Regions from separate parts of the Aminobacter sp. BE322 genome, predicted to be linked through region 3. Evidence: predicted binding sites of a transcription regulator. Region 3 holds the regulator's gene; each other region holds the start of a gene.
What was found. The regulator LexA, encoded in region 3, represses DNA repair genes until DNA is damaged. The targets are predictions, from matches to a motif close to TGTTCNNNNTGTGTTCNG.
Positions count from the first base shown of each region.

Region 1 (5,439 bases), on a different contig from region 3:
GCAATTGGCTTTTCGTCGCCTTCGGCGACCACTCCTCACCCCCCACAAGGGGGGAGATCAGGCCGCCATCGACGTCCCGGCCAATCACCGACCTGCAAACCGCTGATCACGGCTAACCCACTCGCCCGGCAATCACTTTTGGCGAGCGGTCGCAGGATAGGCGCCGCCGGCGACGCGACTGATCTCCCCCCTTGTGGGGGAGATGGGCGGCAGCCCAGAAGGGGGTGGGAAGAAACGAGACTTTGAAATGGATGACCCTCAGGCAGGGACAAGGCGAAGGACCGCACAGATGGAAAAATCCCCGGCCCCGTGGAAAAGGTCTGCACACATGAGGACCAGGTCACGGCATGGATCCTAGGGTCTTCGCGACGGCGCTCACGCGCCTGCTTCGCCCTAGGATGACGACCCCGCGTCTGCGCGTTCGGCCAACCTGCGAGGCCGCAAGGATAAGCAGCTTGCGCCGGCGATTTGGCTTTGGCGCAGATGACGGCCGCAAGGCTGCACCCATGTCGAAGGTCGAGCATGATCGCAGAGCCGCCGATTGCATTGGACAGCTTGCGCTGCCGCCCTGGCGGCGTCCCCCAATGAACGGACGACGAGGTCTCGACCGCCAAGACCTAGCTGGCAGCCCCGGCCGCGACAGCTCTAGCTCGGCCTAGACCTAGTGGATCAGGGTGGGCCGCTCGACGAACCTGACATCGGCGCAGCCCCGGCCACAAAAGCCGCCTCCCCGGGGACCCGATGGATCCGGACGGGCCGCCCGCCGAACATCGGCGCAGCCCCAGCGACGACAGCCGCTGCCTCTGTCTAGACCTGATGATGGCTCGGGGCGGGGGTCGCTCGATGAACCTGACATCGGCGCAGCCCCGGCCACGACGGCCAATTCCTCGGCTTGGACCTGATGGCTCACGGCGGGCCGCTCGACGAACATGACGTCGACAGCGTCCTGGTCCGTCAAGAAATCTACGCCGTCGCGATCAGAACGGGATTTCGTCGTCGAGGTCGCGCGAGCCGCCGCCACCGCCCATGCCACCGCGGCCGCCGCCACCACCGCCGCCTCGGCCGTAGCCCTCGGTCGGGCTCGACTGGCCGAAATCGGAACCACGGCCGCCGCCATAGCCACCGCCCTGCCCGCCGCCATAACCGACCTGGCCTCCGCCACCGCTATAGCCGGAGTCGCCGCCCTGGCCGCGCGCGTCGAGCATCTGCAGCTCGCCACGGAATTTCTGCAGCACGATTTCCGTGGTGTAGCGCTCGATGCCGTCCTTCTCCCACTTGCGGGTCTGGAGCTGGCCTTCGATGTAAACCTTCATGCCCTTCTTGAGGTACTGCTCGGCGACCTTGGCGAGGTTGTCATTGAAAATGACGACCTGATGCCACTCGGTCTTCTCCTTGCGCTCGCCGGAATTCTTGTCGCGCCAGCTTTCCGAGGTGGCGATACGCAGGTTGACGACCGGCTCGCCGGAATTGAGCCGGCGGATTTCAGGATCGGCGCCCAGATTACCGACCAGAATGACCTTGTTGACGCTACCTGCCATGACACCGCTCCGCGCTCGTCCGAAACCAGATCCAAATTGTGAGGGCGCACATTAGCCCAATGCGCCATCCGCCCGCGCCCCCTGCGGGTGGAAAAGGACATGCCGTCCACAAATCATTTTCGTTCTTATTTTGTTCTATATCAGATCCATAACCATTGGCAAGAGCCGGCAGCATTGTCCGCATTTGGCCATCACGCCAAGCTGGTGCGCAGATTGACAGCTGCGAATGCCAAGGGCATCGTTGGCGTGCTTCATGGGGCGCATCGGCAGACGGCCGAAAGGGCAATGCCCACCTGGGAAACACCCAACCGCAAGCGCGCCCATGCCGAGCCTCGAAAACCTCAAAAAGCAAGCCAAGCAATATCTCCGCTGGCATCGCCAGGGCTATTATCCGGTGGCCGCCGAACTGAGAGCCGGCCTGCCCCGGTTCGCCGGCCTCGACGACGGCCAGATCATGCAGGCGAACTTCAAGCTCAGCGACGCGCAGGAGCTGGTCGCGCGGCAACAGGGCTTCGACGGCTGGCAGGCGCTCAAATCGGGAGCCGATGACATGAGCCGACAAGACGTGCCGGCGCAGCCGCCCATCCTTGCCGCGATTTCGGCGCAGCTGTTCGTTGCCGACATGGCCGTGTCCTGCGCGTTTTTCACCGAAAGGCTCGGTTTTGCCGTCGATTTCGCTTATGGCGAACCGCCCTTCTACGCCCAGATCGTTCGCGACCATGCGCGCATCGCACTGAGACTGGTCTGCGAACCGGTTTTCGTGGGCGACATCCGTCGGCGCGAGCACCTGCTTTCAGCCTCGATCACCGTCGCAACCGCAAGCGAGATCAAGGAGCTGTTTGCGGAATTCCACGCCGCAGGGGTGGCGTTTCACCAGACGCTGCGAAAAGAGCCCTGGGGCGCCCGAAACTTCATCGTGCTCGACCCCGATGGCAACCTGATCCTGTTTGCCGGACCGGCGGGCTAAGCAAGCGGCGCGCCGTCGGGAAAGCAGCGGTCGCTAGCCTTCCAGCCGACCGGTTCGGTCTTGCGCGAGGGCAAGCTCGACCGCCGCCTCGGCATGAAGCTCGACCATGTCATAGGCTGGCATCGGGTAGTGTTCAATGGCGAGCAGCAGCGGCAACTCGGTGCAGGCGACGACGATGCATTCCGCCCCCCGTTCCGCCAGCCCCTTAGCCAGTCGCAACAGCAGCGCCTTCGAGTCCGGCCTCACCACGCCGAACGTCAGTTCCTCGATGATGACGCGATGCAAGGCGGCCCGCTCGTCCTCCGGCGGCACCAGCGCTTCGATGCCGAACTGCTTCTCCAGCCTTTCGCCGAGAAAGCCGAGCTCCATCGTGTAGCGCGTGCCCAACAGCCCTGCCCGTCTGTGCCCGGCGGCCTCGAGCGCCCTGCCGGTCGGATCGGCGATGTGCAGCAACGGGATATCGATGGCCGCAGCGATCTTGTCGGCGACGAAGTGCGGCGTCACCGCCGTCAGCATGGCGAAGGCCGCGCCGCCGGCCTCGAGATGCCGCCCGGCAATGGAAACCACGGCGGCGACCCGCTCCCAGTCGCCCCTGGCGGCGAGATCGTTCAGTTCGTCGAAGTCGAGCGTGAACATCAGCGAGCGTGCATTGTGATGCCCGCCCAGCCGCCGATGCGCCGCCTGGTTGACGAGACGATAGTAGAGCGCGCTGGATTCCCAGCTCATGCCCCCGATCAAGCCGATGAGCTGCGTCTGGCGTTCGGCCATGGTTCTCCCCTCGCTCGGTCGGGCCTGGCGGATCAGGTCGGAATGCCTTGCCGGGAAGACAAGCGCCGCCGCCCGAGAAATACCGCCGCAAAGAATGCGCCGTGAGACTATCGACGCAAGATATGGGGCGCAAAAATATGGCCCCGCCGCTCCTTGGAGCGCACGGGGCCTTTTGTCGGGTTCTACCCTTGATTGCCGGGAGCGGTTTACCGGCTTTGCTCTCTCGGATGCTCGTGGCTCACGGCCACCGATCCGACTACGGTTTCTGATTGTATGGGGGACAGCAGGTCACGGTCTGCGGGGCTGTTCACTCAGGAACGGCCAGGCACCTGCGCCTGCCGCGGCTCCGTCTCTCTAGCGGAACCTTTCGGGACTGTCCGGTGGAGTCATGCCTAGCTCCTACGTCAGTTGCGCCAAATGTACGCCTTCCGCTCAACTCGCGTGTCTGCGGCGTCTCGCAGACCGTCCGTAGCATGGTGAGGAGCCATTGAACGGGCTCGGCATCGGGCGACAAGGGCAGTCTGCATCCCTGATTCGGCCACGTCAACAGCAACATTGTTAGACGGGAAAGATGTGAACGGCGCCGCCGTTCCGCCGGGTCTCCGCCTCCCCCGCTCCTGCCATAGCGTTGTCAGGATGTCGTTCGGCCTTTGTTCTTTTCGCTTGCCCGCCGGCGCCAAAGGCGCTTAAACGCTTGCCGGTGTGCGCGGCGCCGCTCTCGACCGGGCGTCGAAAATACCTACATAGGGGGATGGCCGGGCTCGCCCGCCACTCCGAGACATCCAGATTTGAGGCGGCGGCGCGGCAATGGCCGATCACAAGTACATTTCCATTCGCGGTGCGCGCGAGCACAATCTCAAGAACGTCGATCTCGACCTGCCGCGCGACAGGCTCATCGTCATGACCGGCCTTTCGGGCTCGGGAAAGTCGTCGCTCGCCTTCGACACCATCTATGCCGAGGGCCAGCGCCGCTACGTCGAGAGCCTGTCGGCCTATGCCCGCCAGTTCCTGGAGATGATGCAGAAGCCGGACGTCGACCAGATCGACGGCCTGTCGCCGGCGATCTCGATCGAGCAGAAGACGACCTCGCGCAACCCGCGCTCGACGGTCGGCACCGTCACCGAGATCTACGACTACATGCGCCTGCTGTTCGCGCGCGTCGGGGTGCCCTATTCGCCGGCCACCGGCCTGCCGATCGAGAGCCAGACCGTGTCGCAGATGGTCGACCGGGTGCTGGCGCTGGACGAAGGCACCCGCCTCTACATCCTCGCGCCCATCGTGCGGGGCCGCAAGGGCGAGTACAAGAAGGAACTGGCCGAGCTGCAGAAGAAGGGTTTCCAGCGCGTCAAGATCGACGGCGCCTTCTACGAGATCGGCGACGCGCCGGCGCTAGACAAGAAGTACAAGCACGACATCGACGTGGTGGTCGACCGCATCGTCGTGCGTCCCGACCTCGCCACGCGCCTGGCGGATTCGATGGAAACGGCGCTGAAGCTCGCCGAGGGCCTGGCCGTCGCCGAATTCGCCGACCGGCCGCTGGACGCCAGCCTGACCGGCGAAGACTCGGTCAACAAGTCTGCGAACGAAACCCACGAACGCATTCTTTTCTCTGAAAAATTCGCATGTCCGGTGTCGGGCTTCACCATCCCCGAGATCGAGCCCCGGCTGTTCTCGTTCAACAACCCCTTCGGCGCCTGCCCGGCCTGCGACGGCCTGGGCTCGCAGCGCGCCATCGACCAGGCGCTGGTGGTGCCCGAGGACCATGTCTCGCTGCGCGAGGGCGCCGTCGCCCCTTGGGCCAAGTCGACCTCTCCCTATTACGCCCAGACGCTGGAGGCACTCGGCAAGGTCTACGGCTTCAAGCTCGGCGACCGCTGGCGCGAGCTGTCGGCGGAGGCGCAAGATGCCATCCTGCACGGCACCGGCACGAAGGAAATCACCTTCAACTATGACGACGGCCTGCGCTCCTACAAGACGACCAAGACTTTCGAGGGCGTGATCCCCAATCTCGAGCGCCGCTGGAAGGAGACCGAATCCGCCTGGATGCGCGAGGAGATCGAGCGCTTCATGTCGGCGACCCCCTGCCCGACCTGCGCCGGCTACCGCCTCAAGCCCGAGTCGCTGGCCGTCAAGATCGGCGGCAGGCACATCGGCGAGGTCACCGAG
Region 1 covers NZ_JBNPXB010000006.1:46-5,484, forward strand. The annotation lists gene ssb (single-stranded DNA-binding protein) at 978-1,538, opposite strand; gene J2X50_RS11095 (VOC family protein) at 1,861-2,505, shown strand; gene J2X50_RS11100 (aspartate/glutamate racemase family protein) at 2,539-3,273, opposite strand; gene uvrA (excinuclease ABC subunit UvrA) at 4,081-5,439, shown strand, end outside.
Region 1: the regulator LexA is predicted to act here: its motif matches at 3,914-3,931, upstream of uvrA (excinuclease ABC subunit UvrA).

Region 2 (5,439 bases), on a different contig from region 3:
GAATTTCCTCTGGGACCGGCCCGACCTCGACGACACCATCAAGCGGCTGCAGGCCTTCGAGAAGGCCGGCGCCGACGTGCTCTATGCGCCGGGCATCACCGATATCGGCGTGATCCGCACCCTGTGCAGCGCGGTCTCCAAGCCGGTCAACGTGCTGGCCGTGCCGGGCTTCTCGGTCGCAGTGCTGGCCGAGGCCGGCGCCAAGCGCATCTCGCTCGGCTCCAAGCTCACCGCCTACGCCTTCGGCATGATGGAGCGGGCGTCGCGCGAGATGCTCGGCCAGGGCACGTTCGAATTCGCCCGCGACGGCATGGCCTACGCCAAGCTGCAGGCGCTGTTCGGCCGCGAGGGCTGAAGGCGGTCACGCCCGCGCCGCCGCCGGCCCGGTCTCGGTCGCAGACAGGCTCTTGTGCAGGTGCACCATCATCGCCGCGGCGAAGAGCGGGGTGAGAAGGTTGAGGACCGGCACGGCGAGGAAGGCGGCGATGACGAGGCCGGCCATGAACACCGTGCCGGCGTTGCGGCGGCGCATGTCCCTGGCGTCCTGTTCGGAGCGGAAGCGCATGGCGGCGAATTCGAAGAATTCGCGGCCGAGCAGGTAGCCGTTGACCAGGAAGAAGGCGCCGATGTTGACGAGCGGGATGAACATCAGCATCAGGGCGATGATGTTGCCGAGGATGACGATGCCGAAGAATTTGACCGCCAGCACGATGGCGCGCAGGGCGGGCACCGCCCGCCCCGGGCGGTCGGCGGGATAGCTGGCCTTCTCCACCACCTCGGCGACGTCGTCGAGGAACAGGCCGGCGACGATGGCCGTCACCGGCGCGACCAGCAGCGCGAGTGCGAGCGCCAGGCCGATGCCGGCGACGATGGCCGCGACCAGGCCGAGCCAGCCGGTCCAGGCCGGCAGGCCCGGCAGCATGGCGTCGATCCACGGCATGGCCAGCCAGTCGAACAGCTCGCGGATGCCGAACCAGAGCGCGATGAGCGCCAGGACGGTCAGCCCCAGCGTCTTGAAGAACACCGCGCGGAACTCCGGCGTAAAGAGCTGGCCGGCGGCGGCGCGGGCGGCGTCGAGGATCATGGTCTTGAGGTCGCTCCCTGTTCGCCCGCTGAGATAAGGTGCCGCGCGGCCCGCCTCAAGCACAGGAGGGCCAAATTGCCGGGTAGGCAAACGGGCCGCGAGCCGCTACAGGCAATGCGTTTTGCCGATCCGTCGGCCCCGAGAATGGCCCAAGCAACGGCGAACGCGCCGCGGAGACCCTGATGAGCCAATATGACGTGCTGTGCATCGGCAACGCCATCGTCGACATCATCGCCCAATGCGACGAGGCCTTTCTCGGCGACAACGGCATCATCAAGGGGGCGATGAACCTGATCGACGCCGAGCGCGCCGAGCTGCTCTATGCGCGCATGGGCCCGGCGATCGAAGCCTCGGGCGGCTCGGCCGGCAACACCGCCGCCGGAGTCGCCTCCTTCGGCGGCCGCGCCGCCTATTTCGGCAAGGTCTCGCGCGACAAGCTCGGCGAGATCTTCGCCCACGACATCCGCGCCCAGGGCGTGGCCTTCGACACGAAACCGCTCGACGGTACCCCGCCGACGGCGCGCTCGATGATCTTCGTCACCCCCGACGGCGAGCGCTCGATGAACACCTATCTCGGCGCCTGCGTCGAGCTCGGGCCCGACGACGTCGACGCCGACAGGGTGCGCGCCGCCAAGGTCACCTATTTCGAGGGCTATCTGTGGGACCCGCCGCTGGCCAAGGAAGCGATCCTGCTGGCCGCCGCGCACGCCCGCGCCGCCGGCCGCGAGGTGTCGATGACGCTGTCGGATTCGTTCTGCATCGACCGCTACCGCACAGAGTTCCTCGAGCTGATGCGCTCGGGCACGGTCGACATCGTGTTCGCCAACAGCCACGAGATCAAGTCGCTCTACGAGACCTCGTCCTTCGACGAAGCGCTCGCCCAGATCCGCAAGGACTGCAAGCTCGCCGCCGTGACCCGTTCGGAGAAGGGCTCGGTGATCGTGCGCGGCGACGAGACCGTAGTGATCGAGGCGACCAAGATCCGCGAGCTGGTGGACACCACCGGCGCCGGCGACCTCTACGCCGCCGGCTTCCTGTTCGGCTACACGCAAGGGCGCTCGCTCAAGGATTGCGGCGACCTCGGCTCGCTGGCCGCCGGCCTGGTGATCCAGCAGCTCGGCCCCCGGCCGCGGCAGAATTTGAAGCGCGAAGCCGAGCAGGCGGGGCTGCTCTGATTTCTTCCTTCTCCCCGCTCGCGGGGAGAAGGTGCCCGAAGGGCGGATGAGGGGCGGCGCCGACGTCGCGCCCCTGTCTCCTTTGTCGCCGCTGCCCCTCACCCTGCTTCGCCCGGCAAACCGGGCTTCGCTTCCCTCTCCCCGTAAACGGGGCGAGGGCAAGATCGCGCGCGCCCCCACCCTACGTTGCCCCCCTCTGGCCTGCCGGCCATCTCCCCCTCAGGTGGGGAGATCACGCCTTCATCGCGGCCTCGCACAACCTTCAACATTGGAAATCGGGCGAGGCGGGCGCAGCTGCCAATCTCCCCACCTGAGGGGGAGATGGCCGGCAGGCCAGAGGGGGGCGCGAAGGATCGCAAGCCTCCGCGCTTTGCCGAGTTTCTTCATCGCCACGCTCGCTTTCGCGCCTGGCCATTGTCAAAGAACGCTCCCGTAACAGGGAGAAAAATCCGGGAAGCGGGGCGCGGGGCCGAGCCTGCCGATAGTCTAGTAACGTGGCGCGAACCCGCGCTCCGCCCGGCTGCTTGCCCCGCTCAGTCGCCGCGATGCGTTCGCACCGCCGGCCGCCGCAAGGCCCGGGCTTGGGGGCTCATCACCCAGCGAGGAGAACCGACCTCCCGCCAGCCCGGCACCGGCGCTTCCCCCCGATGCCCGGTGCGCACCGGGGTCCCGTGGAAGATCGCAGGGCCAATGATACGGGAGGTTCTGGAGGGGGTGGAAAAACGGGGTGGGACTTTTTTGCAGATTGCTGACAGATGGTGACACACGACGGAGTGCTGGTGCTTCCCTTTTCAGCCAGCCGTCATGTTCGCGGCCGATTTGCATTGCCCGAAAAAGCCGAGAACCACTTGACTGTTAGGCCCATTTTTACTCAGAAATTACTTGGGGCAGAATCTTACCACCAAAATTGTTGACAATGTTCCCTTTATGTTCCATGCTTGAGGAGCGACATGGGCCAGAAATTTTTCGAAGAACGCAGCGACCAATCCGAGGTCAAGGCTAGAATTGTAGAGAAATACTTCAGTGCGTGGGCCACAGTTGTCATGCCAACCGCTGAGCTCAAGGATGGCAAGATTGCCTACATCGACCTGTATGCAGGTCCTGGCAGATATAGGGATGGGTCCGCTTCCACGCCCTTGCTGGTGCTTGAACGTGCTATCGAAAATCCAAAGTTGGCGAATATGCTAGTCGCCCTTCTGAATGATGCAAGCAAAGACAACACGTCGACTCTGCAAGCAGAAATAGACGCGTTACCTGGAATCGAAAGGCTAAAATTTAAGCCTGACGTAGCATGCGGGGAAGTGGACGAAGATGCTGACAAGTTTTTCATGCAAACGAAACTCATACCTTCATTTTCTTTTGTTGACCCTTTTGGCTACAAAGGACTTTCATTGAAAATAGTGAATGGCGTTATTAAAGATTGGGGATGCGATTGCGTCTTCTTCTTTAATTACAACCGGATCAATGCTGGAATTAACAACCCTGCCGTAACGGGACACATGAATGCCCTGTTTGGGGAAGCTAGAGCGGACGAACTGCGGGTAAAGCTAAAAGGAAAAAATCCCGACCTGAGAGAGGCTCTTATTCTCGAGTCCTTGGCAAATGAGATTAAGAACCTCGGCGGAAAGTATGTACTTCCGTTTACGTTCAAGAACGCAGCGGGAAAAAGAACATCCCATAAATTGATTTTTGTATCGAAGCATTTCAAAGGCTATGACATCATGAAGAACATCATGGCGAAGGAAAGCTCGACACACGATCAGGGTGTGCCGTCGCTAACCTACTCTCCTGCTGATGCTGATATGCCGTTGCTTTTTTCGCTGAGGCGCCCCCTCGAAGCCTTGGAAGGCAGCCTGCTCGCCGATTACGCCGGCCAAGAAGTCACCTTTGATCAGATTTATGAAAAACACAGCGTGGACACGTCATATATCCGACCCAACTATCGCGAAATTCTCGTGAAACTTGAGAATGAAGGAAAGGTCACAGCCCATTCTGTCACAGGCAAACGGAGAGGGCTCACCTATCCAGAGCACGTTAGAATCAAGTTCCAAGGCTGAACGATGGCTACCAATTCGGGCATAGAATGGACTGAAGCGACCTGGAATCCTGTCGCAGGATGCACGATACTGTCGCCCGGATGCACCAATTGCTATGCAATGCGGATGGCGAGCCGCCTTGAAGCGATGGGGCAGCCAAAATACACCGGAATTACGCGTAAATCTGGTGGGCGAGCCAAATGGAATGGCAAACTTAAACTCGACTACGACGCCCTTGCCTTGCCTAGAACTTGGAAGCGCGGTCGTCTCATTTTTGTAAATTCTATGTCAGACCTATTCCACGAAGATGTCCCTCTAGATTTTATTAGCAGCGTATTCGCCGTAATGAAGGACACGCCTCAGCACACCTATCAGGTGCTGACGAAACGCTCAGACAAGCTTCGAGATCTGTCCGCTCGTTTAGAGTGGCCATCCAATGTCTGGATGGGTGTCAGCGTTGAGTCATCTGATTACCTATCTCGCGTAACTGACCTTCGTGCGACGAATGCTGCAATCAAGTTTCTAAGCTTGGAACCTCTTCTTGGCCCGCTGAATGGACTGAATCTCAGCGCGATCGATTGGGTCATCGCTGGTGGAGAAAGCGGACCCGGTGCTCGCCCTATGAACCCGGATTGGGTCAGATCAATTCGGGACCAGTGTGAACGTGAGGGCGTGGCATTCCATTTCAAACAATGGGGCGGAGCCAACAAGAAACGCAATGGACGCGTCCTAGACAACCGCACCTGGGATGAGCTTCCTCAATCCGCCGTAGCTTCAACGCCGCTATAGACCTCACTTGCACCAGCGGCATCCACATGGCTGCTTCGTGCAGGTGCGGACACTTCGCGCTCCTTCGCACCCCCCCTATGTCCTGCCGGGCGTTCGTCGTTTCGAAAAGCCAAGCAATTGGCTTTTCGTTGCCTGCGGCAACCACTCCTCACCCCCCACAAGGGGGGAGATTGGCAGCTTCGGCGTCGCCCTTGGCGCCTAGCCCTCAAGTCCCCGCGTTATAGGCCGCGATCGCCGCCATGTTGACGATGTCGGAGTCCTTGGCGTTGAGCGGGACGATCTGGACCGGCTTGTTGAGGCCGACGAGAAGCGGGCCGATGACGGTGGAGCCGCCGAGTTCCTGCAGCATCTTGGT
Region 2 covers NZ_JBNPXB010000029.1:16,793-22,231, forward strand. The annotation lists gene J2X50_RS23625 (isocitrate lyase/PEP mutase family protein) at 1-355, shown strand, start outside; gene J2X50_RS23630 (sulfate transporter family protein) at 362-1,084, opposite strand; gene J2X50_RS23635 (adenosine kinase) at 1,267-2,259, shown strand; gene J2X50_RS23640 (three-Cys-motif partner protein TcmP) at 3,210-4,316, shown strand; gene J2X50_RS23645 (DUF5131 family protein) at 4,320-5,084, shown strand; gene J2X50_RS23650 (NADP-dependent malic enzyme) at 5,290-5,439, opposite strand, start outside.
Region 2: the regulator LexA is predicted to act here: its motif matches at 3,177-3,194, upstream of J2X50_RS23640 (three-Cys-motif partner protein TcmP).

Region 3 (5,439 bases):
TGGCGCGGGCGGCAAGCCTTCGACCGTAACGGCCGCAATCGCAAAGTCGGATGCTTCGACGCCGCGCGAGCCAGCCTTGCCCCAGGAAGGAGGAGAAAAAGCGGACCGCAGGGAAGCCTTCGTTTGCGACGGTGGCCTCTGCACCATCGAGCACCCTTCAGGCGCCGTGATCGCCCATGCCGGCAATGCGGCGGCAGCCAAGCGTGCCTGCGCCGTGGCGAGCCTGATCGTGATCGACGATGCGACGGCGCGGGCTCCCTGCGCGAATTCGGCGGCGACCGTCGTCAGCAAGCGCGACCTGGCGCGTTTAGGCAGCGTCGCCGCGTACCTGCCTGAAAAAGGAGAGGCGGCGGTCCGTCAAATCGAAATCCAGAAGGCGATAGCCGCGCCCTACCGGCCGTGGCATGAGCACCGGGCATTCTCGCGCGAAGCACGCGGACTGCCGCCATTCCGCCGGGACCGTGCAAAGCCGCCGCCGGAGAAGGCCGCGCCATGAAGCATCTCGCAGCCCGACGGAATCGTCGGGCGTCGCATGAACAAGGCCAAGAAAAAGCAGCGGGAGCCATTCCCGGAAAAATGCGAGGCGGTTTGCCGTCGGAGTTGCTCGGACCAAAGAGATAGGCCGTTTTGGCTTTTCGATCAAAAGCGGCAACGCTCTTGGCTGCGGAATTGCATTCGTCGGAATGCCCGCCGCTCTGGCCCGGCCTCGCTGCAACCCAGAAAGATGACGATCCCGACCGGCCCGAGGCGGGATCAGGGCATTTCCTCCATTCATCGGACCGCGAAGACGCTCCATCTCTTTGGTCCGAGCAATTCCGGACGGAAACCGCTGCGCACTTTTCCTGGAATTGCCCTAGTAGCGCCGGATCAGCCCGACCAGCTTGCCCTGTACCTTGACCCGGTCGGGGCCGAAGATGCGGGTTTCATAGGCGGGATTGGCGGCCTCGAGCGCGATCGAGGCGCCCTTGCGGCGGAAGCGCTTGAGCGTCGCCTCCTCGTCGTCCACCAAGGCAACGACGATCTCGCCCGGATTGGCGCTATTGGCATTGCGGATGATGACCGTGTCGCCGTCGAAGATGCCGGCCTCGATCATCGAATCGCCCTTGACCTCGAGCGCATAGTGCTCGCCGCCCGAAATCATGTCCGGCGGCACCGAGATCGAATGCGTCCTGTGCTGGATGGCGTCGATCGGCACGCCGGCGGCGATGCGTCCCATCACCGGGATGGCGACCGCCGCGCCTGCATCGTCGTCATTGCCGGCCGAAAGCGCGCGTGACGGCTCGGGCTTGCGCCCCAGGCTGCCTTCGATGACGCTGGGCGAAAACTTCCTGGCGGCGTTGAGGCCCGGCGCGATCGAGTCGGGCAGGCGGATGACTTCCAGCGCGCGCGCGCGGTTCGGCAGGCGCCGGATGAAGCCGCGCTCCTCGAGCGCGGTGATCAGGCGATGGATGCCCGATTTGGAAGCGAGGTCCAGCGCCTCCTTCATCTCGTCGAAGGACGGGGGGATGCCCGCCTCCTTCAGCCGCTCATGGATGAACAGCAGAAGCTCGTGTTGTTTGCGCGTCAGCATCGCTGCCCCCAAGGGAATCGAAAGAAAAACAAACCCGGAACAAACACTATATGTTCCAGTTGTGTTCCGCAACCGATTAAATTTTGGTGAAGGCGCCGAGGGGCGCTCAGCGCAGCATCAGCACCAGGCAGCCAGTGCCAGATTCGGCGGCCGCTGCGAAGGGCTCGCGGATGATGACGCAATTGGCGTCGGCCAGTGTCCGCAGCATCGACGAGTCCTGGACCCCGAAGGGCACGGCGACGAGGCCGGCGTCGGTCTTGCGCACCACGCCGCGCACGTAGTCCTGGCGCAGGTCGTTTTCCTTCATGGGCGCCCCGAGCACGGCCTCGCGGATGTCCGGCGCATAGGGCCGCCCGCCGAGCTTCGCCAGAACCGGTTTCAGGAAGAGGTGCGAGCAGATGAGGCTCGCCACCGGGTTGCCGGGCAGGCCGATGCAGCGGGTGTCACCGAGCCGTCCGAACATCAGCGGCTTGCCCGGGCGCATGGCGATCTTCCAGAAATCGAGCTTCATGCCGAGGCCGGTCAGCACGCCGTGCACCAGGTCATGGTCGCCGACCGAGGCGCCGCCGAGGGTGACGATCACCTCGGCTCCGGCGTCGAGCGCCTGCCGGACGAGTGCCGAGATCGATCCGGTCTTGTCGGCCGCTATGCCGAGATCGAGGACGCGGGCGCCGACCGAGCGGGCAATGGCCGCCACGCCGTAGGCGTTGGACGAGATGATCTGGTCGGGGCCGGGCGAGCTTCCTGGCGGCAGCAGTTCGTCGCCGGTGGCGATGATCGCGACCAGCGGCGCGCGCTGCACCTCGAGCGTCGGATGGTTGGCGGCCGCCGCGAGCGACAGCGCGGCGGGGTCCATCAGGCGGCCGGCGTCGAGGATCAGGTCGCCTTCGCTGAAGTCGAGGCCCTTGAGGCGGATGTTGCGGCCGGGCGCGGTCGGCTCGACCACCTCGACCTCGCCGTTGCCGAGATCGCGCACGTTTTCCTGGATGACCACCGTGTCCGCGCCGGCCGGCACCGGCGCGCCGGTGAAGATGCGCACGGCCTGGCCGCGCGCGATTTTCCCTGCGAACTGCCGCCCGGCAGCCGCCTCGCCGATCACCGCAAGCCGGGCGGGCAGGTCGGCGATGTCCTGCGCGATCACCGCATAGCCGTCCATGGCCGAGGCATCGAAGGGGGGCTGGGTGCGCAAGGCGCGGAGCGGCGCGCCAAGCACACGTCCGGAAGCCTCGTCGAGGCCGATACGTTCGGTACCCGCCGGGGCAGCGCCTTCGAGCAAGCGTTCAAGCGCGTCGGCGACCGGCAGCAGCGCCATCTAGTCGACAGCCTTGTAGTCGCCCGACTTGCCGCCCGTCTTCTCGATCAGGCGGATGCCGGAAATCACCATGCCGCGGTCGGCGGCCTTGGCCATGTCGTAGATGGTCAGGCATGCGACGGAGGCTGCGGTCAGCGCCTCCATCTCGACGCCGGTCTTGCCGGTCACGCGCGCCAGCGCGGTCACCCTGAGGCCGGGCAGCGCTTCGTCCGGCTCGATCTCGACCGACACCTTGGTCAAGAGGATCGGATGGCACAGGGGCACCAGCTCGTGCGTGCGCTTGGCGGCCATGATGCCGGCAATGCGCGCCGTGCCCAGCACGTCGCCCTTCTTGGCGTTGCCGGACAGGATCAGCGCCAGCGTCTCGGGGCGCATCGTGACGGTGCCCTCGGCGACCGCCGTGCGGGTCGTCTCGGCCTTGTCGCCCACGTCGACCATGTTGGCCTCGCCGGTGGCGCCGATATGGGTGAGGGTTGCCATGTCAGGCGCTCGCCGCGAGCGGGCTGCCTTCGAGCAGCGCCCGCGTGGCGGCAGCCACGTCGGCCTGACGCATCAGGCTCTCGCCGACGAGGAAGCTGCCGATGCCCGACTTTTCCAGCCGCCGGCAGTCCTGGTGGGTGAAGATGCCGCTCTCGCCAACGAGCAGGCGGTCCGCCGGGACCATCGGCGCCAGGCGCTCGGATGTCTCCAGGCTTACCTCGAAGCTGCGCAGGTTGCGGTTGTTGATGCCGATCAGGCGCGAGGCGAGCTTCAGGGCCCGCTCCGTCTCGGCTTCGTCGTGGACCTCGATCAGCGCATCCATGCCGAGTTCGAATGCCGTGTCCTCGAGCCGGCGGGCGTCGTCGTCGCCAAGGCTCGCCATGATGATGAGGATGGCGTCGGCGCCCCAGGCGCGGGCCTCGTGCACCTGGTAGGGCTCGAACATGAAGTCCTTGCGCAGGGCGGGCAGGGTGCAGGCGTCGCGGGCGGCGGTCAGGAACTCCGGCGCGCCCTGGAAGGACGGCGTATCGGTCAGCACCGAAAGGCAGGCCGCCCCGCCCTCGGCATAGGCGCGGGCGAGCGCCGGCGGATCGAAATCGGCGCGGATCAGGCCTTTCGACGGGCTCGCCTTCTTGATCTCGGCGATCAGCCCGAAGCGGCCCTGGCCGCGCTTCGCCTCGAGCGCCGCGAGGAACCCCCTGGGCGAGGCGACGTCGCGCGCCCGTGCCTTGAGGTCGGCAAGCGGCGTGAGAGCCTTGGCGGCGGCGATCTCGTCGCGCTTGTAGGCCTCGATCTTGCGCAGGATGTCTGCCATGCCGCTACCCGTTCGACACCGCAACGAGGCGCTCGAAGACGGCGCGCGCGCGTCCACTGTCGATCGCATCGGCGGCAAGCTTGATGCCGTCGCCGATCTCGGCGACCTTGCCTGCGACGACGAGGCCCGCGCCGGCGTTCATCAGCACGGTGTCGCGATAGGCGCCCGGGGCGCCTTCGAGGACGGCGCGCAGGGCAGCCGCGTTGTAGGCCGAGTCGCCGCCACGCAGCTCTTCGCGGCTGTGCCGAGCGAGGCCCACCTGCTCGGGCGTCAGCGTGAAGTTGCTGATCTTGCCGCCAGCCAGCGCGGCGACACTGGTCTCGCCGGTGGTGGTGATCTCGTCGTAGCCGTCGCCGTGCACGACCCAGGCGCTCTCCGTGCCGAGTTCCTTCAGCGTCTCCGCCACGGGCTCGACCCATTCGGGCGAAAACACGCCGACCAGCTGCCGGCTGACGCCGGCCGGGTTGGAGAGCGGGCCGAGCAGGTTGAAGATGGTACGGGTGCCGAGTTCCACCCGGGTCGGGCCGACATGCTTCATCGCCGGATGATGCGCGGGCGCGAACATGAAGCCGACGCCGGCCTCGTGGATGCAATGGCCGATCGCCTCGGGCGTCAGGTCGATCTTGACGCCGAGCGCGGTGAGCACGTCGGCGGCACCCGTCAGCGAGGACAGGCCGCGGTTGCCGTGCTTGGCAACGGGCACGCCGGCGCCGGCGATGACGAAGGCCGAGGCGGTCGAGATGTTGACGCTGTGCGAGCCGTCGCCGCCGGTGCCGACGATGTCGACGGCATCCGCAGGTGCTTCGACGCGCAGCATCTTGTCGCGCATGGTGGCGACGGCGCCGGAGATTTCGGCGACGGTCTCGCCGCGCACCCTGAGCGCCATCAGGAAGCCGCCGATCTGGCCGGGCGTTGCTTCACCCGACATGATGATGTCGAAGGCCTCGCGCGCCTCCTCGAAGGTGAGCGGGGTGCCCGCCGCGACCTTGGCGATGTGTGGCTTCAGTGCGCTCATGGCGTTCCCACCGCAAGAGCGCGGGTGATCGCGTTCTGGTCGACGGTGACCGCATATTCGCTCTGCAGTTGCGCCACGAGCTGGTCGAGCAGGTCGTCCGACATTCCCGAGGCGAAGGTCTTCTGCACGTCCTCCGGCACCGAGGCGGCGTCCGCGCCAGCCGGCTCGAACACTTCGGCCACCTTGAACAGGATCTGAGCATCGCCGGTGGGAGCGGGGATCACGCCGGTGCCGCCCTGGCCCATGGC
Region 3 covers NZ_JBNPXB010000001.1:119,539-124,977, reverse strand. The annotation lists gene J2X50_RS00595 (ComEC/Rec2 family competence protein) at 1-496, shown strand, start outside; gene lexA (transcriptional repressor LexA) at 854-1,570, opposite strand; gene J2X50_RS00585 (molybdopterin molybdotransferase MoeA) at 1,677-2,882, opposite strand; gene moaC (cyclic pyranopterin monophosphate synthase MoaC) at 2,883-3,362, opposite strand; gene trpC (indole-3-glycerol phosphate synthase TrpC) at 3,364-4,176, opposite strand; gene trpD (anthranilate phosphoribosyltransferase) at 4,181-5,191, opposite strand; gene J2X50_RS00565 (peptidyl-prolyl cis-trans isomerase) at 5,188-5,439, opposite strand, start outside.

Region 4 (5,439 bases), on a different contig from region 3:
GCCTGGGTGTTGCGCAGGCCGGCGCAGTGGCCGAGCATCAGCCAGGCATGCGGCCTCAGCACCGCGATGTGGTCGGTGATCGTCTTGGCGTTGGACGGGCCGACGCCGATATTGACCATGGTGATGCCGCCATGGCCGGGCTTCTTGAGATGGTAGGCCGGCATCTGCGGCAGGCGCGCCGGCGGCGTGCCCTCGGAGGGTTCGGTGGCGCCGGCCCTGGTCACCACGCCGCCCGGCTCGACGAATTCGGAATAGCCGCCGCCGCCCTTGGCCATCAGGCTGCGGGCGAGGACCACGAATTCGTCGATGTAGAACTGGTAGTTGGTGAACAGCACGAAGTTCTGGAAGTGGTTCGGCGTGGTCGCCGTGTAGTGCGCCAGCCGGTGCAGCGAATAGTCGATGCGCTGGGCGGTGAACGGCGCCAGCGGCCGTGCCTCGCCGGGCATGATCTCGAAGGTGCCGTTGGCGATGTGGTCGTCGGTGCCGTCGAGGTCCGGCACGTCGAACAGGTCGCGGATCGGCCGCTGGATGCGGTCGGCCGCCGCGCCGTCGACATGGGTGCCCTCGATGAAGGCGAAGTGCAGCGGGATCGGCGTCGACGATTCCGACACCGTGACCGGTACGCCGTGGTTGCGCATGATCAGCTTCAGCTGCTCGGTCAGGTAGCTCTCGAACAGGTCGGGCCGGGTGATCGTCGTGGTGAAGTTGCCGGGCGTCGGCATGTGTCCGTAGGCCTGGCGGGAATCGACCTGGGAGTAGGACGAGGTGATGACGCCGACTTCCGGGTAGCAGGCGCGGAAGCGCCTTGCCGGCGTGCCGTGCGCGAGCGAGGCGAAGGCTTCGCGCAAAAACGCGGTGTTGCGGTCATAGAGCCGCTTCAGCGCCTCCACCGCTTTGGCGGCATCGGTGAAGCTCTGCCGGGGAAACGGCTCCGGCGTCAGGATGGATTCGATGGGTTCGGGATAGATTCGCTTTTCCATGACCCATTATAGAGATCAATTGTGACTGTTGGGAGGGGGCTGCCGCGCCGTCTCCCAACGTCAGCCGCGCTGCAGGCTGACCAGCAGCACGAAACCCACGCCGCCCTTGCGCGCCGCAGGCGCCTCGATCGTCGAGCCGTTGTCGGCGCGCAGCTGCGGCACGGCCAGGACCGGGGCGGCGAGCACCAGCAGGATCAGCACGGCACGCGGCAGGAGCCGGGCGAACTTCGCGATCTGGAGGGCGGTGCGGGTCATCTTCGTGTTCTTTTCGGCTGGAACTGGTTGATCTCTTCGTTTGTTAGTGTCGCAAGGGCGGCTTGCAGTTCATGCCTTCCTCGAAAACGCAGGGCACCACCTGGCCAATGCCCCACGACCGAGCCGGGCGGCTGGTCTCGGCGACCAGCATGGCAAACAGGATGCCGAACAGTGCCGAGAGCAGGCAGACTATGGTGAACCGGCGAGCGAGCATTTGGCGTATCCCCCTTGGATGACGGGCAATATGCGGCGCGGCGGCTGAACGGGCTCTGAGACCTCCGTTCATCTTCGGTTCAAATTTATTGACGGCTGGCGGCGGGCTGGCGGGGTTGTGTTTGCGCTTCCCACGCATATCTCCAGCTCATCGCTCACCAACGGAGACCGTGGAATGACCACTCAGACATCGCCGATCGAGCTGTATTACTGGCCGACGCCCAACGGCTGGAAGATTTCCATCATGCTCGAGGAACTCGGCGTCCCCTACACGGTCAAATACGTCAACATCGGCAAGGGCGAACAGTTCGAGCCGTCTTTCCTGCAGATCGCGCCCAACAACCGCATGCCGGCCATCGTCGACCCGGAAGGCCCGACCGCCGACGGCAAGTGGGGCCGCGAGCCGATCTCGATCTTCGAGTCCGGCGCCATCCTGCAATATCTCGGGCGCAAGTTCGGCAGGTTCTATCCGGCCGACGAGCGCGGCCGCGCCGAAGTCGACCAGTGGCTGTTCTGGCAGGTCGGCGGCCTCGGCCCGATGGCCGGCCAGGCCCATCACTTCCGCCAGTATGCGCCGGAGAAGATCGCCTACGGCATCGACCGCTACACCAACGAGGTCAATCGCCTCTACGGCGTGATGGACAAGCGCCTGGCCGACCGCGATTTCCTCGCCGGCGACTACTCCATCGCCGACATCGCCTCGCTCGGCTGGGTCAAGCCCTACAGGAACCAGGGCCAGGACCTCGAGGAGTTCCCCCGCCTCAAGCGCTGGTTCGAAACCCTGCTCGCCCGCCCGGCGGTCATCCGCGGGCTGGCCGTCGGCGAAGAACGCCGCCGCAACGTCGCCGACGACAAGGACGCGCAGAAGATCCTGTTCGGCCAGCGGGCCAGGGCGTGACGGAAGCGAATAGGGAATAGCGAGTAGTGAGTAGTGGGGGGGGCTTGTCGGCTCCGGCCGGCGATCCCTCCGCTACTCACTATTTCCCTACTCGCTATTCCCTCCTCGCTCTCTTACAGCTTCTTCCAGTTCTGGCTCTTGCAGATCAGCCCGCCGAACACGCAGCCGCTCATCTTGAGGTTCGAGCCGGCGAGCGTGGCCTTGCCGGTGTAGGTCTTGTCGTTGGCCGGATCGGTGATCTTGCCCGAATAGGCGTTGTCGCCGTCGGCCTTGAACGTGCCGATCTTCTTGCCGGCATGCTTGCCGTCCTTGAGCGTGATGCAGAAGCTGCCGCCGCAGGTCTCGATCGCCGCGGTCGAGCCGGCTTCGGTCTTCCAGTTGCCTTCGATCGGATCGGCCATAGCCGCACCCGCCAGCATCATGGTGGCCGCGACGGCCAGGCTCATCTTGCCAAACATTGAAATCCTCCCGGTTGGTGTCTTGCTCGCAGGCATCTCCCCCGCCTGACGTTTACGCAAACGTAAGCGTAAATCAGCCGTGCCGAAAACGGAAGCGGTGCCGCTGGGTAAGACCGCAGCATTTTTTGGCACTTCCATCGGGATATTTCGTCTCCGGCAGCGCGCCCGCGGCCAGCGCAAAGCTCAGGCGTGGTTATCAAAGGCTTTCGCCGCGACGCATGCATTTTCAGCGCATTTTTCTCAAATCCCAGACGCCGCAAGGCTTCCCATCCTTAATGAATTCCGAGGTTTACCCTTTGTTTGAGGTTTGTTTTCCTCGGGTTAAGCAAGCCATTTTACGGCGGATTCAAGGTTCGCCGGCATCCTCGGAAGCATCGAGAGAGCGGCTCCGGAAGACACCGGTTGGCCCGCTCCGGGAGACGGACAGGGGACAAGAAAATGGCACGTTTCGAGATCTTTGAAGCCGGCTTCGGTGCGATGGGCAGCACCGCTCAGGCCGACATCCTTGTGGAATTGGGCATGATGTATTCGACCGGCCGGGACTGCGACGTCGACGTCGTCGCCGCCCACAAGTGGTTCAACATCGCAGCGATCAAGGGATCGGCCCACGCCGCCGAGCTTCGCTCGGAACTGTCGATGACGATGTCCAAGACCGACATCGCACGGGCCCTGCGCGAAGCGCGCGAATGGATGACGGCGCACTGAGAAAGAACTTCGGGGGAAGGCCGGGGCTGCCGCGGGCGGCGGTCCCCAACAACGAGAGCGCGACGGCTTGAAGGACGGGCGAGGCGCGCCGGACTGACAGGGCAGGCAAGGCTGCGACGGGGACGAAGATGCCCCGCGAAGCGTTCCGTGACAAAGCCGCGACCGGCCGAAACAAGGCCGGCGCGGCTTTCTCGCTTGTGGGGCCCGGCACACGCCCGGATTGCTAGGCGAAGGCCGCACAGGCACAATGGCTCCCCGCCCATGCGCCAAGACAATGTCGGGCGCGGGTGAAAAGCATGCGGCAATTGCAAGCGAGACGCGAAATGGCATCTCCTGCAGGCACAAGGGAGGAGACAAGATGCATCTGAAACGTACCATCGGGGCGGCCCTCGTCGGCCTGTCGCTCAGCGCCGGCGCGGTGTTCGCGCAGGAGATCACCTTTGCGGTGGTCGGGCCGATGACCGGCCAGCTCGCCAACATCGGCGACCAGTTCCGCAAGGGCGCCGAGGCGGCGGTCAAGGCCATCAACGAGAAGGGCGGCGTCATGGGCCGCCAGGTCAAGCTTTCCGTCGAGGACGACGTCTGCGATCCCAAGCAGGCGGTCTCGGTCGCCAACCGCATCGTCGCCAACGGCATCAACTTCATCGATGGCCACGCCTGCTCGGGCTCGAGCATCCCGGCCTCCGCCGTCTATGCCGAAAGCGGCGCGCTGATGATGTCGCCGGCCTCGTCCAACCCGGTGCTGACCGACGATGCAGCCGCCAAGGGCTGGCCTACCATCATGCGGCTCTACACCCGCGACGACGCCCAGGGCGCCTTCATCGGTCCGTGGATCGCCAAGAAATATGCCGGCAAGAACGTCGTCGTCCTGCACGACAAGAGCGCCTATGGCCAGGGCGTGGCCGATGCGGTGCGGTCGACCATGGGCGCCGCAGGCCTCAAGGAAATCCTCTACGAAGGCATCAATGCCGGCGAGAAGGACTATTCGGCGCTGGTCACCAAGCTCAAGGAACTCAAGGCCGACGTCGTCTATTTCGGCGGCTATCACCCCGAGGCCGGCCTCATCCTGCGCCAGTCGGCCGAGCAGAACTTCAAGTTCCAGCTGATCATGCCCGACTCGATCGCCTCGCCCGAGTTCTGGCAGATCGCCGGTCCCGCCGGCGAGGGCACGATGTTCGTCTTCCCGTCCGATCCGCAGTCCAAGCCCGAGGCCAAGGAAGCGGTCGAGAAGATCAAGGCGGGCGGCTTCGTGCCGGAAGGCTTCACACTGTTCTCCTACGCCGTCATCCAGGCCTTCGCCCAGGGCATCGAGCGTGCCGGCTCCGACGATCCTGCCAAGGTCGCAGCGGCCCTCAAGAACGGCGAGCCGATCGACACTGTCGTCGGCAAGGTCACCTTCGACGAGAAGGGCGATCTCAAGAACGCCAGCTACGACATCAACCAGTGGAGCAACGGCAAGTACGCGCCGATCCCGCAATAAGCCGGGCCGCGCGGCATCGATCGATGGCCGGGCACCGTCCCGGCCATTGTCATTTTGTCGCTGGGTCGAGGGGTGGCCGCGCTGTTTTCTTTTGAATGGCGTTGGCGCACAATGCCGCCATTCACGACCTGCCGCCCCGTTTCAGCGAGGGCACAGGCGTGGTCTGTTCGAAGCGTCGAGTTTGGATTGGGAGGAAACCGACAATGAGTCTTCGTATCAATGATTCCGCTCCGGATTTTAGAGCCGACACGACGGAAGGCCCGATCGCTTTCCACGACTGGATCGGCGACGGCTATGCGATCCTCTTCTCTCACCCCAAGGATTTCACGCCGGTCTGCACCACCGAACTCGGCTACATGGCCGGGCTCAAGGCCGATTTCGCCAAGCGCAACGCCAAGATGATCGGCATCTCCGTCGACCCGGTCGAGAGCCACCACAAGTGGAAGGCCG
Region 4 covers NZ_JBNPXB010000010.1:14,181-19,619, reverse strand. The annotation lists gene J2X50_RS15175 (AMP nucleosidase) at 1-980, opposite strand, end outside; gene J2X50_RS15170 (hypothetical protein) at 1,041-1,235, opposite strand; gene J2X50_RS15165 (hypothetical protein) at 1,279-1,449, opposite strand; gene J2X50_RS15160 (glutathione S-transferase family protein) at 1,624-2,346, shown strand; gene J2X50_RS15155 (DUF2147 domain-containing protein) at 2,460-2,804, opposite strand; gene J2X50_RS15150 (sel1 repeat family protein) at 3,243-3,509, shown strand; gene J2X50_RS15145 (ABC transporter substrate-binding protein) at 3,868-4,989, shown strand; gene J2X50_RS15140 (peroxiredoxin) at 5,193-5,439, shown strand, end outside.
Region 4: the regulator LexA is predicted to act here: its motif matches at 3,102-3,119, upstream of J2X50_RS15150 (sel1 repeat family protein).